One region of the Clostridium sp. FP1 genome, then DNA from elsewhere that is predicted to be linked to it. Evidence: a T-box and tRNA genes for the amino acid it is inferred to sense, from the RefSeq annotation. Region 1 holds a T-box; the other holds one or more tRNA genes.

Region 1 (8,484 bases):
AACAATATTTATTATATCAGCATAAATATAATCTGTCAACATAATTTCTGTTTTTCTTACAATATCCTATATAAAATTTTAAAATTTATGATAAGTAAACAACTTAGGTACCTTTAGAAAAATATAATATACATTTTTTTAAAGGTACCTAAGTTATAAATATTCAAGTTATTTCTTTATACTTATTATAGTATATATTAAATTAACCATTTATTTTGAAATTATATTTTTACCACCCATATATTTCACTAATGCCTCTGGAATAGTTACTGATCCATCTACATTTTGATAATTTTCAAGTACTGCGGCTAATGCCCTTCCTACTGCTACTCCTGATCCATTTAGTGTATGAATATACTTAGGTTTATCTTTTTTATCATCTTTATACCTTATATTTGCACGCCTTGCTTGGTAGTCCTCAAAATTACTACAGCTTGATATTTCAACATACTTCTTATAACTTGGCATCCAAACTTCAATATCATATTTAAATGATGCTGTAAATCCTAAATCGCCCTTACATATCTTAACTATCCTATAAGGTAGCCCAAGTCCTTGTAATACCGACTCTGCATCTACAAGTAATTTTTCAAGTTCTGCATAGGAATCCTCAGGTTTTGTAAATTTAAGTAGTTCTACCTTATTAAATTGGTGTTGCCTTATAAGTCCTCTAGTATCTCTTCCTGCAGATCCTGCTTCTGATCTAAAACACGCACTATAAGCAACATGTCTTATAGGCAAATCCTCACCATTTAATATTTCATCTCTATAAATATTTGTAACGGGTACTTCAGCTGTAGGTATTAAAAAATAGTCTGTATTAGCCACTTTAAAGGCATCTTCTTCGAATTTAGGTAATTGACCCGTTCCTACCATACTTTGTCTATTAACCATATAGGGAGGCAATATTTCTGTATATCCATTTATATCTACATGACAATCTAAAAAATAACTTATTAGTGCTCTTTCAAGTCTTGCACCCTGTCCTTTATATACTGTAAATCTTGAACCTGTAATCTTTCCACCTCTTTCAAAATCTAAAATATCATTGTCTATTCCTAAATCCCAATGAGCTTTAGTTTCAAAATTGAAGTTTTTGGGCTGTCCCCATCTTCTTACTTCAACATTATCTTCCTCTGTATCACCTTGTGGCACATTTACACTCGGTATATTAGGTATCCTTAGCATAATATTTTTAATTTTTTCATCCACACCAGACAATTCAACATCGAAATTTTTAATTTCATCTGAAAGTTTTTTCATTTGCCCCATAATTTCATCTACATTTTCTCCGCTTTTTTTAAGCTTTGGTATAAGTGCAGATTGAGTGTTTCTTCTATTTTTTAATTCTTCAACCTCCATTAACACATCTCTTCTTCTTTTATCAAGAGCTACAACCTCATCAATTATTGATATATCAAAATTTTCACCTCTATCTGCCATTAATGCTTTTATCTCTTCTGGATTATTTCTTATTCTTTTTAAATCTAACATAAATATTCCTCCTTAAATATATTATTAATTTTTTATTCACAAGTGTTAATTGTCATACTTTAGTTATTTTTGAATATAAAAAAAGAGTCTTCATCCCCATGAAAAAGGGACGAAAGACTCCGCGTTGCCACCCTACTTGATTAAATATAAATATTTAATCCTCTTTAACAAATATAACGGTTATACCGTACTGCTTTTCACAGTCCCTCGAAGGTGGATTCACAAAATAAAAGGTATCAGTTTACACCAAACACTGACTCTCTTAACCTTTATATTTTGTTACTATTCTCATCATAGGTTTTATGCATTATTATGTTTTAATTTTATGCTATTATTTTAAGAATAATTTTACATCACACTTTTTACAAAGTCAATATATATATATTTAGTTTAGCCATTACTAAAGCCACTTTACTAATTATTCTCTTAAATGTTATTTACTTAAATATTCTTTGTACAGATAATATCAACTCCAGTATTAAGTATATTCTTACATACTACATCCCCTATTCTTAAAGGTGGGCCTACATGTATTCTACTTAATGCTTTTGAGCATTCAATCCATAACTTCCTATCAATGGGCTTACTAGTTTTTACTGAAACCACATTGCACAAATTAGAACCTTTTACCCTAACTAAAGTTGTTAAAATTGCTTCATCTTCATTTAAATTACAATCAGGTTGTTCTATCAAATAAACTCATCTCCTACATACTATCAAATTCTTTTATTCTATATAGTACAATACTAGAATTTTTTGAGTCCTTAACTATTTCCGTCATTTTCTTATTTGTTTCTCTTGCTAAAATAGAAACAATTTTATTTAAACAATGCGCCCCTTGACAATTTCCGAAGGCAGCACCAGTTCTCCTTTTAACTCCCTCTACTGTTCTTGCACCTAAAGGTCTCCGTATAGCGTCCACTATTTCCCCTTCAGTTACTTTTTCACATGCACATATTATTTTTCCATATTTTTCATCTACACTAATAATACTTTTTCTTTCTTCATCAGACATTTCTCTAAATTTATAAGACTCTCTTCTCTTATCATTAAAATCTTTTTTAAGATTACATTGCATCTTACTAACTACACTCTCACATACAATATTTGCTATAGCAGGAGTCATTGTTATCTGTCCATAATGTTTTCCCTTAATTTGAATAAGTCCATCATCAATACCACTATCATCGATTACCATAGGTTCATCAAAGAAAGGCCAATCCAAAAACATTTTAACATCCATATTATCTACACCATTTGTTATTTTAGATATTCTATCTACTACTTCATTATAACTAACATTCTCTTTTGTACTAACAGCGGCAACAGTATCTCCCTCAATAGTTGGAAGTGTGTAAATGCGCTCGCCCTTAGCATTAAACATAAACAGTGCATGAGAAAATTTTTGTTTTTCATTGTTATCTAAGAGTATATATTTTAATATTCCTTCATTATTATTTACTTCAAGTTTTTTTTCATTTACTATACTATAATTTTCTGAAGGAGTTGTATTTATTACCATTTTACAAGTAAATTTGTTTTTATTAGTAATAACTCTGAACCCTTTTGATATAGGTTGAATGTCTATTACTTCTTCTTCTAACCTAAATTTTACACCATTATCAAAAGCTACTTCGCCATAAGCTAGAGCTAAGTCAAATGGGCAAATTACACCTGTATTTTTAGAATATAGTCCTTTTTTTATATGAACTTTTAAATTCGGTTCCATTTCATATATATATTTAGATTCTAAAATTAATACATCTTTGTTGCCCCTATCTATTGCTCTATTATATGTTTTTTCAATCATGGCAGCCTCTTCATCGGTTTGAGCAATTATTAAGGAGCCACATCTTTTAAAAGGAACATTAAATTTAGCAGTTATAGTATCCATCATTTTATTTCCCATACGTTCAAGCCTAGCAGTTAAAGTATCTTCACTTTCAACGCCATCATATATCATAGCAGTATTTATTAATGCTACATCATCAGCTATATCATAATCTTTCTCAATTACAGCTATATTAAGATTATATTTTGAGATTTCATAAGCCACAGCGCAACCTATAATACCTCCACCCAGAATAAGTACATCATAATCCATGGTAACCCTCCACAATAAAACAAAAGTTTTTTTACTTTACCTTATTATTATATCCTTTTTTAAAAAAAGAGGCACGATTTGTGCAAAAAAATTAAAAGCTGGTTTTATAATCAAAAAACATTTGCTTCAAACTATCTTTATTTATAGGCTTGTTTAAAACAAAATCAACATTATTCATTTCTTGACCCTCGAAAGAACCTACCCAACCTGTCATAAGACAAAAATATATATGCTTATTTATCTCTTTAATTTTTTGCGCCACTTGTAATCCATTAATAATTGGCATAGTAAAATCACAAACTATTATATCATATTTTCTTCTATTTAACTCTGAATCTAAATCTTCACATCCACAGGTCTTTATTTTACATTTTGCAATTGATTTTATCATACTAGCAACAACATTTCTTATTTGCTCTTGATCATCAATAATTAGAACATTCCCCTCAAACTCTATTACATTCCTTGATATTTCATCATAATTTTTAACCATGTTTTCACATATAGGTAGTTTAACAATAAAAGAGGTTCCTACATTTTCTTCGCTTTCAATTTTCATACTTCCACTATGTGAAAGTATTATATTATAAGAAATACTTAATCCAAGCCCTGAACCATTATTACCTTTGGTTGTGAAGAATGGCTCAAATATCCGCTTTTGAATATCTATATTCATTCCCATTCCATTATCTCTTATTTCTATAATAACTCTATTGTCTTTGTTTTTTGTAATAACCTCAATTGTGCCACCTTTTGGCATAGCATCTACGGCATTTGTTATTATGTTTATAAATACCTCTCTTATTTCTGTTATATTTCCTTTTACTATTTCATTAGATTTTAATGATTTGATTATGTCTACTTTTATGCCTTTAAAAACACTTTCAGTTAGCCACTTACTTTTAGTTAAATCTATTGCATCTGTTATTGCACCATCTATACTAAATGTCTGAAAATCATCATCATTATATTTCTTTGTTAATTTTTTAACTTTATTAGTTATATTCATTCCATCATAAGCACAAATTTCGATAACACTAAGTAATTTTAAATTTTCTTTTTCCTGAGCTGTATCCTTTAAAAGTTGAACAGATCCTAAAATTGGCGTAAGTATATTATTAATGTCATGAGTTATTCCTGCAGCCATTTCACCCATAGCTTTTAGTTTTTCGTTTTGTATTAGTCTATTTTGCATATCACAAAATCTTTTTTGCTCTTGAATTAAATAAAAGGCTGTTTTACATATTGATTTTAAGTGTTCTATATTATTTTTAGAAAGCTCTTTATTATTTTCATATCTGCCTATCCATATTACTCCTTTAGCGATATCATAATATTCTACAGCAATAGCCATATAGCTTACTATGCCCATTAATTTAAATTTATCTGCTAATTTTAAATCCACTACTTCACTTAAATTCAATAATATATCTACATTATCCCTGGATATAATTTCATTGGATTTATTAATATACTTAATTATTTCTGGGTCATTAATTAAGTAGTACTTATGCTTCTTACTTATTCCATAATAGCTATCCATAGCTATTATATTTTCTTGTTCTTTAAGCGAACTGCTTAAAATACAAAAATCTACATCACATACGCCCTTAATTTTACTCATTATAATTTTTTTGAATTCATTTTCATCCGTACTTTTAGGTATATTAGAAAAAACATCATTAAATAAAACTAAATTTTTATTTTGATATTTTAACTGTGAATTAGACTGAAGCATCCATATTGCTTTTTCTATTTCATCTTTGCTCCTAAATTCCATTTCTTTATTTCTGTCTATAATAATTAATTTTTCAAATAAATCAGTAAATCTATATAACCTATTAAAGCTGTAACCACTATTTTCAATATAAACCATATTAGAAACATTATCTTTTGAACACTCTATTATTTTTTCAACACATTTAATTACAGTTTCTAATTTATAAGCTCTTTTAATTACATTTTTAAAATCCCATATTATTTTCAATTTTTGTTTAGCAACAGAAATAATATCTATAATGTCTATAAATTCTTTATAGTCATAATTAAATGCAGTAATATTATATGTTTTTATTTTGAAATTACCTATATTTATATTATGCCTTATAAATTCTTCATCGCTGTTAAAATTCTTTCCAATATTTTTATAGAATATATCATCTGTAAAAAATATAATTTTTTCTCCGTTTATAAGAGCATCATAAATGTATTTTTTTATTATCTTAGATAAATTATTTATATTTAAAACATCTGTACCTATACATAATGAATTTTTACCATCTTTATACAAATCATTGTTTATATATTTCATAATATACCCCTCATACTCCCATACTCTCGTATACATAATTATATTCGACATTTTATTTCAAATTCCTTTGTTTTATACTTTATGTGTTCTATTCTATACATTTTTATATAAATTAAATGAAATTATAACATAAAAATAAGGGCATATAAGTATATATGCCCTAAGTTATCATTTTATGCTGATACAATGTAATATAAATCACTTATAAAACACATAAATTTTTTAATATAGTTACATTATGTTAAATAAATTTAGATATATTTTACTTACTTATTTTATCTAATATATCACCTAATTGTTTTATAAATGTACCATATTCAGTCCAATTTCCCTTCTTTTGAGATTCTATTGCCTTGTTATATAAATCTTTAGCAATTTTTATATTTTCTAATACTTTTGTATCTACATTTGAGTTAACTTCAACTTTTGATGCATTATTTTTATCAGTATAATCAAATATCTGCTGGAGTGCTGACTCTATGTTATTAGCTAAAATTATTTTACCACCATAAGACACTACAATTTTTTTCATCTCCGGGATACTTTTTTCACCTTTAGCTCTCAGATACATAGGTTCTATATAAAGTAGTGAATTTTTAATTGGTATAATTGTGGTTTCTCCAAATTGAACTTCTGAACCTTGTGTATTCCAAAGTGATAGTTCTTTCGATATTATTGTGTCCTGATTCATCCTTTGTTTAAATAGTACTGGGCTATATACTGTTTCCTTTGGTGGAAATTTATATAAAACCATTTTTCCGTAATTATCAGCATCCATCCTTGCTCCCAGTAAAGCTACCATGTTGTCTCTTCCTTTTGTGTTAAAATATTCAAGTAAAACCATTTCTTCTTTGTTTTCCTTTGGTAATTTCATTATTAGGTAAGAGGCCTCATTTTTATCTTTTTTACCCTCAACCTTCACTTGGTTAGTTGCTATAGACCATACATCATCTCCATTATAAAATACTCCTGGATCTGTTACGTGGTATCTTCCGAGTACATTAGATTGTAAATTATATATGTCTTCTGGATATCTAAAGTGTTCTTTTATACCACTAGGAATTGACTCTGAATCCGAAAATAGTTTTGGAAATATATTTGAATAAGCATTTGCTATAGGATCGTTTTTATCAACTATATAAAATTTAGGGGTTCCATCTACTGCATCAATAACAACCTTAATTGAGTTCCTAATATAATTCACGCCGCTCTCTGGCTGTGAAAAAGGATATTTATTAGAAGTTGTATATGCATCTATAACCCAATATAATCTCCCTTCATTTATTACAGTGTATGGATCGCTATCATATGTTAAAAATGGAGCAATTTTATTTACTCTTTCAACTATATTTCTATTAATTAATATTTTACTATTAGAGGTTATATCGTTGGATAATAAAAACTTAGTGCTTTTTTTGTTTATAGCAAACAAAATTCTATTTGCCATATTCATCTCTATACCAGCCTTCCCCGCATAGTTGTTCATCTGGTTTTCTCCGCCTTTAGGGTAATCTAACTCTCCAATCTTTGTATTGACTACACTATAATCATTGGTACTCTCACCAAAATATATTCTAGGATTATCTAATTTTAAACCTGTTTTATTCTCTAAGGGGATATTATTAATAACAAAATCCGGTTGTCCCTCACTTGTTACGGAATTCACTTTACTCATAACCACTCCATATCCATGAGTATAGACTAAATGTCTATTTTGCCAAGTGTTCGCATTATCTTTTAGTGAGTTTAAATTAATTTCTCTTGGTGCAATAAACACTTGAGTGTACTTTCCATTGATATTATATCTATCAATATCTATATCATTAAAACCATAATAAAATCTCATATATTCAAATTGATTATAAAACTCTAGCGCTGGTTTAAAAGAATTGATTTTTATATTATCAATAGTATCTTTATTTGAATTAATATCCTCTTTAGTTAAATCATTTTTTATTTCAAAAGGCACTTCTTTTATGTTATCAATGTTAAAAGCTTTTCTTGTATTATCTATATTATATTGAATATATGGTTTTTCTAAAGTTTTTTCATTTGACTGAACCGCAAATTTCTGAACTCCAGTTGCTGCTAAATTTTCTCCAAATATTAGTAAAGCAATCACAATAATGGATATAACCATTGGTTTTGATTTGTGTGATATAAGGCTTATAAACGTAATTATGGCTGCGATAAATGATGCTACTGTTATTATTTGATAAAACCTTAATGTTACATGTACATCTGTATAGCTTGCCCCAAAAACTATTCCTCTTGGCGAATATACTAATTGCCATGCTTTTATTATATATCCCAAAGATAGCATCAATAATATTAGTGAAGATACGATAGCAAGTTGTCTTCCTGCAAATTTAGTTATTCCGTTATTAAAGTTTTTAAATCTAGAAAATGTACTTCCTTTATTGATGCTTAATATATGATCCTTTGCAGTTAGTATAAGATATGTTACTACCGTAATAATTACAATTACGCCTAGCAAAATTATGAACATTTGATATAATGATTCAATTAATGGAAGTTTAAAAATAAAAAAAGAAATATCTTTTTTAAATAATGG
Region 2 (8,484 bases), 1.7 Mb from region 1:
GCCATGAAAAAATCTCTTATTAAGTTATATTAGTAGGGGGTATGTAAGCTGGAGCCGGCATTCGTTGTTAGGGAAAACGGTTTCCAATTTTCCCCTAAGTAAGGTTAAATTTTAAGGAGATTAAAGTTGCATAAAACTCTGCAAGAAATTTCTAATGACTGTGTTAAGAAAAAAAGGTCATTATAAATTATAAATTACAATTTAATGATAATATACTAAAAATATTTAAAAGAAGGGGGTTTTGTTTATGAGCGAAGTGACAGGAACAGTTAGTGCCTCGGCAATTGCTGCTAAAAAGAAGTTATCATCACAATTTTACAAAAAGGGTATATCAATCGCTTTATTCTCAGGTCTTATGTATGGATTTTATTCAGCATTTTTGACATTAGGTATGTCTAAGGGGGTTTGGGGTGATTGGTATGGTACTAACACGGCCGGTTTATCAGCTTTTGCTATTACATATTTACTAGGTGCACTTGGTAGTGCGGTAAATGATACTTGTAGTGCTGTTTGGGCATTACTTTATGCAGGGGTTAAAGGTAAACTTGGAGATTTCTTTAGATGTATTAATACTACTCCAGGTCGAGTGATGATTTTAGCGGCTCTTATAGGAGGTCCTATTTCCAGCACAGCTTATGTTGTTGGTCTTCAGATGGCTGGTTCAATAGTTATTCCTATTACTGCCCTTTGTCCAGCTATTGGTGCTATTTTAGGTAAAATATTATTCAAACAAAAATTAAACAAGCGTATGATGGTAGGCATTGGTATTTGTGTTCTTGCTAGTTTTATGATTGGTAGCACAAGTATTGGTGGAGATGCACCAAAAGGTAGGTTCCTGGGTGTTTGTATTGCTTTCATCGCTGCTCTTGGTTGGGGCTTTGAGGGTTGCGTAGCTGGTTACGGTACATCTATGATTGACTCTGAGATTGGTATTACTATCCGTCAGACAATATCAGGTCTTTCAAACTTAATTATTTTAATTCCTATTTTCGGTATAATGGCAGGTGGCGTTAAGATTTCAAATGGCCTTGTTGTTCAGGCGTTTACAAGTGGTCCTGCTATGATTTGGTTTGCTGTAAGTGGTCTTTGTGCATTCGTTTCGTATATGAGTTGGTATAGGGGTAACAGCATGTGTGGTGCCGCTCTCGGTATGGCGTGTAATGGTACATACTCATTCTGGGGACCGTTCTGTTGTTGGATTATACTTGGCGTATTTAGCGGTATGAAAGGTTGGTCATTACCGCCTATCGCTTGGATGGCTGCTGTATTAATGATGTTTGGTATCTTAGTAATATCTATGAATCCAATGGACTTGTTTAGAAAAAAGGAGGTAAATTAGTATGAAAGCTCTTAACTATGCTATTTTAAAACATTTCACAAAAGTTAAAGAAGCCTGCGCTGAAGACGTTATTGAAGCTCTAAAAGGCGAATATGCTAATTTCAAAGCGTTTAAAAGAGAAGATGTAATCTCAGCTTTAATGACAGCTGAAGCTAATGGCCTTCTTGAAGAAACAAGATTTAATATGGATAAGGCAGATGTCTTAAGAGTTTACTATCATGCAAACGAAGAAGGCGCAGCTACAATTAATAAATACATTAAAGACTAATAATTTGGATTAGGATTTGAATATTAATATTTATTTTAATAAAGGGTGTATTTTGTACCTAATTATGGTATAAATTACACCTTTTGTTTTTGAATTATTGTTAGTTTATTTAGAATAACATCTAGTTTTTTATACATCTCTTTATTTTTATTAATATTAAAAATCTATATCATAATTATAATTGATATGAGTCTGTTTGCTAGGGTTTGATGACTTCATTATCACTTATTGAATCTAGTGGTATATTCTATTATAATATGTATAATACACTATTATTAGAGTGAGGGGATTTAATGAGAAAAAATGTAAAAACGGCTATATTATCAGTTTTAATTATTATAACTACATTTATAATAATAAGACGTTTTACGGTACTATATTTTGAAGTTAAAAATATTGACTTACCTACCAAAGCGAGTAGACAAATTGGAGATATGAGTACTCATAAATGGATAACAGTAAAAAAAATGTCTAGAAAATATAATATAAGTGAAGAAGAAATCTTTAAAACTCTTGAGATTGTTCCGCAGAAGGGTGATGAAAATTTATATATCAAAGACCTAGGCAAAAAACACAATAAGACTTTAAAAGATATGAAGGACAATTTAAAGAAAATAATAGAAAGTGATAAAAATATACAAGGTAATAGAGAGATAGAAGGTAGAAAACATGAGTGAATTTAGTAATTTACTAATAGAATGTTTTCGAAACTATAATATTTGGTTTTTAAGTAGTATCATTGTACTTCAGTGTATAGGGATTCCGACAGGAGCATCTTTACTTGTAATGGCATCTGGAGCTTTTGCTTATGCTGGTGAATTTAATGTGGTGAGTCTTTTACTAGAAATTTGGTTTTTTTCATGGGTTGGGGATAATATTGCTTATATTATGTGGAGATTTATCGGACATAAAGCTTTAAACAGGCATTATAAAGTAAAAACTTACGTTAAACCTAAAATATTGAAAGCTAAAAATTATTTAAATAAACATGGAAGAAGTTCAGTTTTTTTTAGCAGATTTATAATATCGGCTATGGGACCTTTTATAAATGCTGCAGCAGGTCTTTCACGATATAAATTTTCGACATTTAGTTTGTTTGTCGCTTTAGGTGAATTGTTTTGGACTTGTATATACTTGGGACTAGGATATTGGTTTGGGGATTCATTTGAAACTATAGTTCCTATAGTAACAGGATTTGGACAATTCATAACTTACATAGCAATTTTAATTATTGCTCTATACTTTTTTATTAAAGCAATTAGAAACAAGAAGAGTAAACGCTAGTCATTATGGTTCTTGTTTTCAAAATGGATATCCTTAGCTATAATTTTAAAAATATACTTTAAATAAAATTTAAATATGTTATACTGTAAAAGGTAACTTATTATATGGAGAGATGTCCGAGTGGTCGAAGGTACCTGCCTCGAAAACAGGCGAAGGGGTTATTCCGTTCCGAGAGTTCAAATCTCTCTCTCTCCGCCAAGGATTTTAAAGGGTTTATAAGTCTTTTTCATATTTTCTATATACAAATACATTCAAGATAGTACGTATGATTTTTCGAAGGAAAAAGAGAAGTTATGCGTACTTTTTGCCTTTTCTATGGTTATTAAGAACATTAGGTCTTAACCTTTATTTTCACTTTCCTATAAATAAGTTGTAAAAATGAAACCGAAGTATCATATTTGTGATAGTGGTATATTAATGCCTGCTGCATAGACATAAACCATAGAAACAGTGGTATTAACAACAATATCGTATTCGTTAGTGTATATATAGTTTTTCTTGTGTAAAAACTATATATTATTAGAAGTGAAACTAACATACACGTTATTATGACACTATCATTATAAGACATTTCAATAGGTATATCACTTGTAACTACCATTTTATATACCCATATTATTAGTACGAACGTACTTACACCTATGCCAATTAAAATATCCTTTATTTTGTTCATGCTTACTTAAACACTCCTATCTTTCCCGTATCATTAAATATTTTAGAGATATTTAATGAAAGATTACTATTGTGACACAATATTTTACAAGATTGGAATAACTATAAAGACACAATTATTCCAATCTTTAAGAATATCATAAGAAAAGATTATACAATGCTATTAACGATTTTTGACAATGATAACGGGCTAACTATTATTGGTGAGTTAGCATTAGGTATAGGTAGTGGTTGTACTCTAGATTTGCCATTTGTTACTGGTGTCGATACTCTAATTCCTCCATTTTCAGTATGCTCTTTACTATCTGGAACATATTCCTTTTCAGTTGATTTAATTATTATTCTGCTAGTCTTATCTTCAATTCTATTACTATCATTATTAATGAAATTAATAGATAGTAAAGCAATGCAACTAATAAAAACCATATATAAAATATACTTATGACAGTGTTTTAATTTCAAGACAGACCCTCCTTTTTATTCCGTCATACATTACAAGTACGGAACATATTGTACTTACGATTGTGCCATATATTTACATAAAGTATTACAGGGAACATAGAGATTATGTTGATGAAAATATTGATAAAACAGGGTATTGACGATGTAGTATAGCGTAGGGTAAACAAAACAAAAGCAGAGTTACAAAGAGGATTACGAATTTTTCTTTATGTATATTGTTAATGCCTTAATTAGCAAGTAAACTAAATAGATTATAATTGCGTATCCTAGAATACTAATTATGCACATAAACATTATCGTGAATGCTTTACTCAATTCTATTCCACTCTTTAAGTTGTTTAACATTTTTAAAAAAATAGCAAACATCTCATTAAATATATTCCATATATTGAAAAAAAAGAACGTGGAAATTGTTTTGGGATTAATTGGATAAGGAGAAATCTTACTTTTTTTTGATATTTTTGAATGCTACAATGAAATATGTTTGTAATACAACAATTTTATAAAGAATGAAAAAAAGGCAGGATATTTCCCTGCATTATTTATTAATCCCACTATAGTGATTAGTTATTAGTAGTTTTCCAGACTTTGTGATAAAATATCTCTTTAAAGCCTTCTTTTGTATATCCTTTATTAAATGCCATGTGCATACATGGATTTTTTTGCGATGACATCAATATCCAACCATCATGTAGTAGGGTATTTGTTAATTGTTCAAGATTGCGTTCATTATCTATTTCCAATAAAATATAAATAATCTTTACTTCGCCATAAAATAAGTTTGACATAACTCTTTAACTGAGAAATGTCTTCAGATATCGCTGATATGCCCTACGCCTATCAAGTTTTACACTTTTTGACTTACCATTATTCGCAAGTGACAATATGCTCAACATTATCCCTCGAATTAAGTAGCTTATCTGCAAAAAAAAGCTTGGATATGCAACATAATCTTTTAACTTATCGATTGGCAACCAATGCATATATTCACGTACACCTTGTGAATAGCTGTTGCTATCCAACTCTTTTGTACCTCTTGATTTCATTAGAAAATAAAATGCAATTTCATGGCTCTTCAAGCCATCAAAAAAATTCTCATGAATAAACGCTAATCTGTCAACTTCATATGCAATTCCCGTTTCTTCAAATACTTCTCGCTTAACTGCATCTTCTGCCCTTTCTCCTAAATGCACTCCACCACCTATAGAATAATAGTAAGAATTCAATTCATTTTTGATATAAATGAGAAAATACTTAAGAAGGCGGTAAAATCATATGATAATTTCAGAAGTAAGTAAAAAGTTTGATCTTTCACAGGATACACTCCGCTATTATGAACGAATCGGACTGTTTCCTAGTGTAAATCGAAATAAAAGTGGAATGAGGGATTATACAGAAGAAGACTGCAGGTGGGTCGAATTTATTCACAATATTCACAATAGTTAATACAATGAATGGGTTTTGAATGTTTTATTCGTACCATTCTTTTTTTATTTATTATAATTATCGGTAAATAGTAAATTTGTTAATTAAATAGCTAGGCTAGATACATAGAAACACTCTAAATTTATTGATGAAGTAAAACTTTAATTAGATTTAAATATAATGACAAATTTAATGGAAAATTGTAATAATAGAATGAAATAAAGAATAATGTTGCAAAAAAACATTGAAATATGACGAAAAAGGTGATAATATTGGTTTATGTTATTTTAACCTGAAAATATTTATACAAAGGGGGACATTATGGATTTATTAAAACTATCAAGTAGTTTAGACAACTTCTTCTGGGGAAAAGTAATTATTTTCCTATGTATCGGTGCTGGTATTTTCTTTTCGGTTATTATGAAATTCCCACAAGTAAGACTAATCAAAGACATGGTTGGTCAGTTAATCGGTGGTAAAAGCTCAGAAACTGGAGTATCTTCTTTCCAAGGCTTTGCAATGGCTTTGGGCGGACGTGTTGGTACTGGTAACATTACTGGTGTTGCTAGTGCAATTTACTTTGGCGGCCCTGGTGCGGTTTTCTGGATGTGGGCAATCGCATTCTTAGGTGCAGGTTCAGCTTTCATCGAATCATCTTTAGCTCAGGTATGGAAGGAAGAGGTTCACGGTGAGTATCGTGGTGGTCCTGCATACTATATCGAAAAAGGATTACACAGCAAATTCTTCGGTAGGGCATTTGCTATACTTGCAATTCTTGCTTGTGGAGTATTGCTTCCAGGTATACAATCCAACTCATTCGTTGTAGCTGCTGGTACAGCATTTCCTGTATCGCCCTTGGTTTGGGGTATAGTTTATACAGTAATAACTGTAGCGGTAATTTTTGGCGGTGGTAAGAGAATTGCAAAAACTGCTGAATTTGTAGTTCCATTTATGGCTATAGCGTACATTATATTAGCACTAGTAATTCTTGGTGTTAATTTCTCGAAAATAGGTGATGTATTCGGTTTGATATTTAGCTCAGCATTCGGTGCTAATGCTATGTTTGGTGGTGTTTTTGGTAGCGCAGTAGCATGGGGTGTTAAAAGAGGAATATTCTCAAACGAAGCAGGGCAAGGTACTGGAGCTCAAGCCGCAGGTGCTGCTGAGGTTTCACACCCAGCTAAGCAAGGACTTGTTCAAGCCTTCTCAGTATATGTTGACACATTATTCGTATGTACTGCAACAGCTATAATGATCCTTGTAACAGGTTCATATAACGTTATATCTGCTAGCGGTGGATTTATAACTGAACTAGTTCCTGGAATAAACAAGGGTAACTTTACACAAACAGCTGTAAGTTCATTTATTCCTGGATTCGGTGGCGCTTTCGTTGCAATAGCGTTATTCTTCTTCACTCTTACAACTGTTTTTGCATATGCATTCTATACAGACTCCAACGTAGGTTATCTATTTAAGGACAGCAAAAATGTTAAGGCTTATAAGATAACTCTTAACTGCTTTAGAGCTATACTAGCTGCTGGTGTATTTGTTGGTGCTATAGCACAAGCAGATATTATGTGGAACTTCGGTTCGGCAGGTGTTGGTGCCATGGCTTGGTTCAATGTAATTGCAATATTATTACTATATAAGCCAGGAATCGCTACACTTAAGGACTATGAAGCTCAAAAGAAGCTTGGCATTGACCCTGTATTTATACCATCAAATTTAGGTATTAAGGGTGCTGAGTTATGGGATACTATAATTCCAAAGACTTACGCAAAAGAGCTTGAGGCTTATAAGGCAGCAACAGAAGGTAAGAAAAAAACTGATAGTTAATAATTAAATATCAAATAGAAGCAGGGGACTCTAAATTATTAGGGATTCCTGCTTCTATTTCTATGTATCCATTGTGTTGCAACTTATTATATTTATTGACAATACGCAGATAATTATTGTAGATACTCTATGTTTTAAATGGCAAATCATTGATAAAATAAAATTATAAAGTAAAGCTAAGGGCTTAAGTAAAGGAGGAGTTAAAATGAAAAAAAATTATAAGAGAGGTTATGTATACGTTTTAAGCTTTATATTAACTATTTGCATGATGAGTGGGGTAGCATTTGCGAGAGACATAAATAGTCCTTTAGAAAAAAAATCTTCTTCTATTAAATGGAATGGGCATGCTTCTTTTACAATTACTAATGGGAAAGGAACTAGAATTGTAACAGATCCTTTTGGAGATGGTATTGGATATAAGGTTCCAGAATTATATGCTGAAATAGCTACTGTTAGTCATGATCATTTTGATCATAATAATTTAGGCGCGATTAAAAGCAATTTTACAGCTATAAGAGAAAGAGGCAAATTTAAAATTAATGGTATAAAAATTAAAGGGACAAAAACATATCATGATACTGAAGGTGGAGCTCAAAGAGGTGAGAATACAGTATATAACTATAATATTGATGGTGTAAACCTATGTCATTTAGGTGATTTAGGACATGAATTATCAAAGGAGCAAATTGAAAGTATTGGCAAAGTAGATATATTAATGATTCCAGTAGGAGGATTATATACAATAGATGGGGAAGTAGCTGCTAAAGTTGTTAGTCAATTAAATCCTAAGGTTGTTATACCAATGCATTATCAAACAGAAGTGCTTGTTCCTGAATTTGGAAAATTATCAAAGGTAGATAGCTTTATAGAGAAAATGAATAATTGGCAAGTAGTTAAAGCAGACACCTTTACTTTTAACAAATCAGAAATAACAAAATCAAAGGAGAAAAAAATAGTTGTATTAAATTTCAATAAGTAAAATATTTACAAAGTTAAAGGTTAATTTCTAATAACCTAGAATATAGTAATTAGTAATTGAGTTCTAGATGATTGGAGTTTTTAATTATGGAATTGTTTACTATTGATGAGAGCAGGGAGATAAAGCTACCAGTATATATTGAAACTAAGGAGCCATTTTCTTCAGAAAATTATTTTATGTTTAGATTAATCCTTGTTGAAAAAGGGGGAGGAATTGTAA

Evidence for each region. A T-box is a leader RNA that pairs with one kind of tRNA and senses whether it is charged. The one in region 1 lies ahead of serS (serine--tRNA ligase), so its partner is inferred to be a tRNA-Ser.
Region 2: it has a tRNA-Ser gene. The T-box ahead of serS (serine--tRNA ligase) is inferred to sense a tRNA for this amino acid. The anticodon was not compared.

Annotation. Positions count from the first base shown of each region.
Region 1 is NZ_JAAMNJ020000001.1:19,008-27,491, reverse strand. It holds gene serS (serine--tRNA ligase) at 211-1,494, opposite strand; T-box leader at 1,597-1,798, opposite strand; partial or broken gene G9F70_RS00105 (DUF1667 domain-containing protein) at 1,936-2,184, opposite strand; gene G9F70_RS00100 (NAD(P)/FAD-dependent oxidoreductase) at 2,201-3,598, opposite strand; gene G9F70_RS00095 (hybrid sensor histidine kinase/response regulator) at 3,690-5,909, opposite strand; gene G9F70_RS00090 (UPF0182 family protein) at 6,172-8,484, opposite strand, start outside.
Region 2 is NZ_JAAMNJ020000001.1:1,739,856-1,748,339, forward strand. It holds gene G9F70_RS08445 (hypothetical protein) at 248-1,339, shown strand; gene G9F70_RS08450 (hypothetical protein) at 1,341-1,607, shown strand; gene G9F70_RS08455 (hypothetical protein) at 1,901-2,284, shown strand; gene G9F70_RS08460 (DedA family protein) at 2,277-2,891, shown strand; tRNA gene G9F70_RS08465 (tRNA-Ser) at 2,998-3,089, shown strand; gene G9F70_RS08470 (hypothetical protein) at 3,223-3,564, opposite strand; gene G9F70_RS08475 (hypothetical protein) at 3,714-4,025, opposite strand; gene G9F70_RS08480 (hypothetical protein) at 4,589-4,813, opposite strand; partial or broken gene G9F70_RS08485 (NUDIX hydrolase) at 4,893-5,272, opposite strand; partial or broken gene G9F70_RS08490 (MerR family DNA-binding transcriptional regulator) at 5,301-5,450, shown strand; gene G9F70_RS08495 (alanine/glycine:cation symporter family protein) at 5,772-7,286, shown strand; gene G9F70_RS08500 (MBL fold metallo-hydrolase) at 7,492-8,265, shown strand; gene G9F70_RS08505 (AraC family transcriptional regulator) at 8,352-8,484, shown strand, end outside.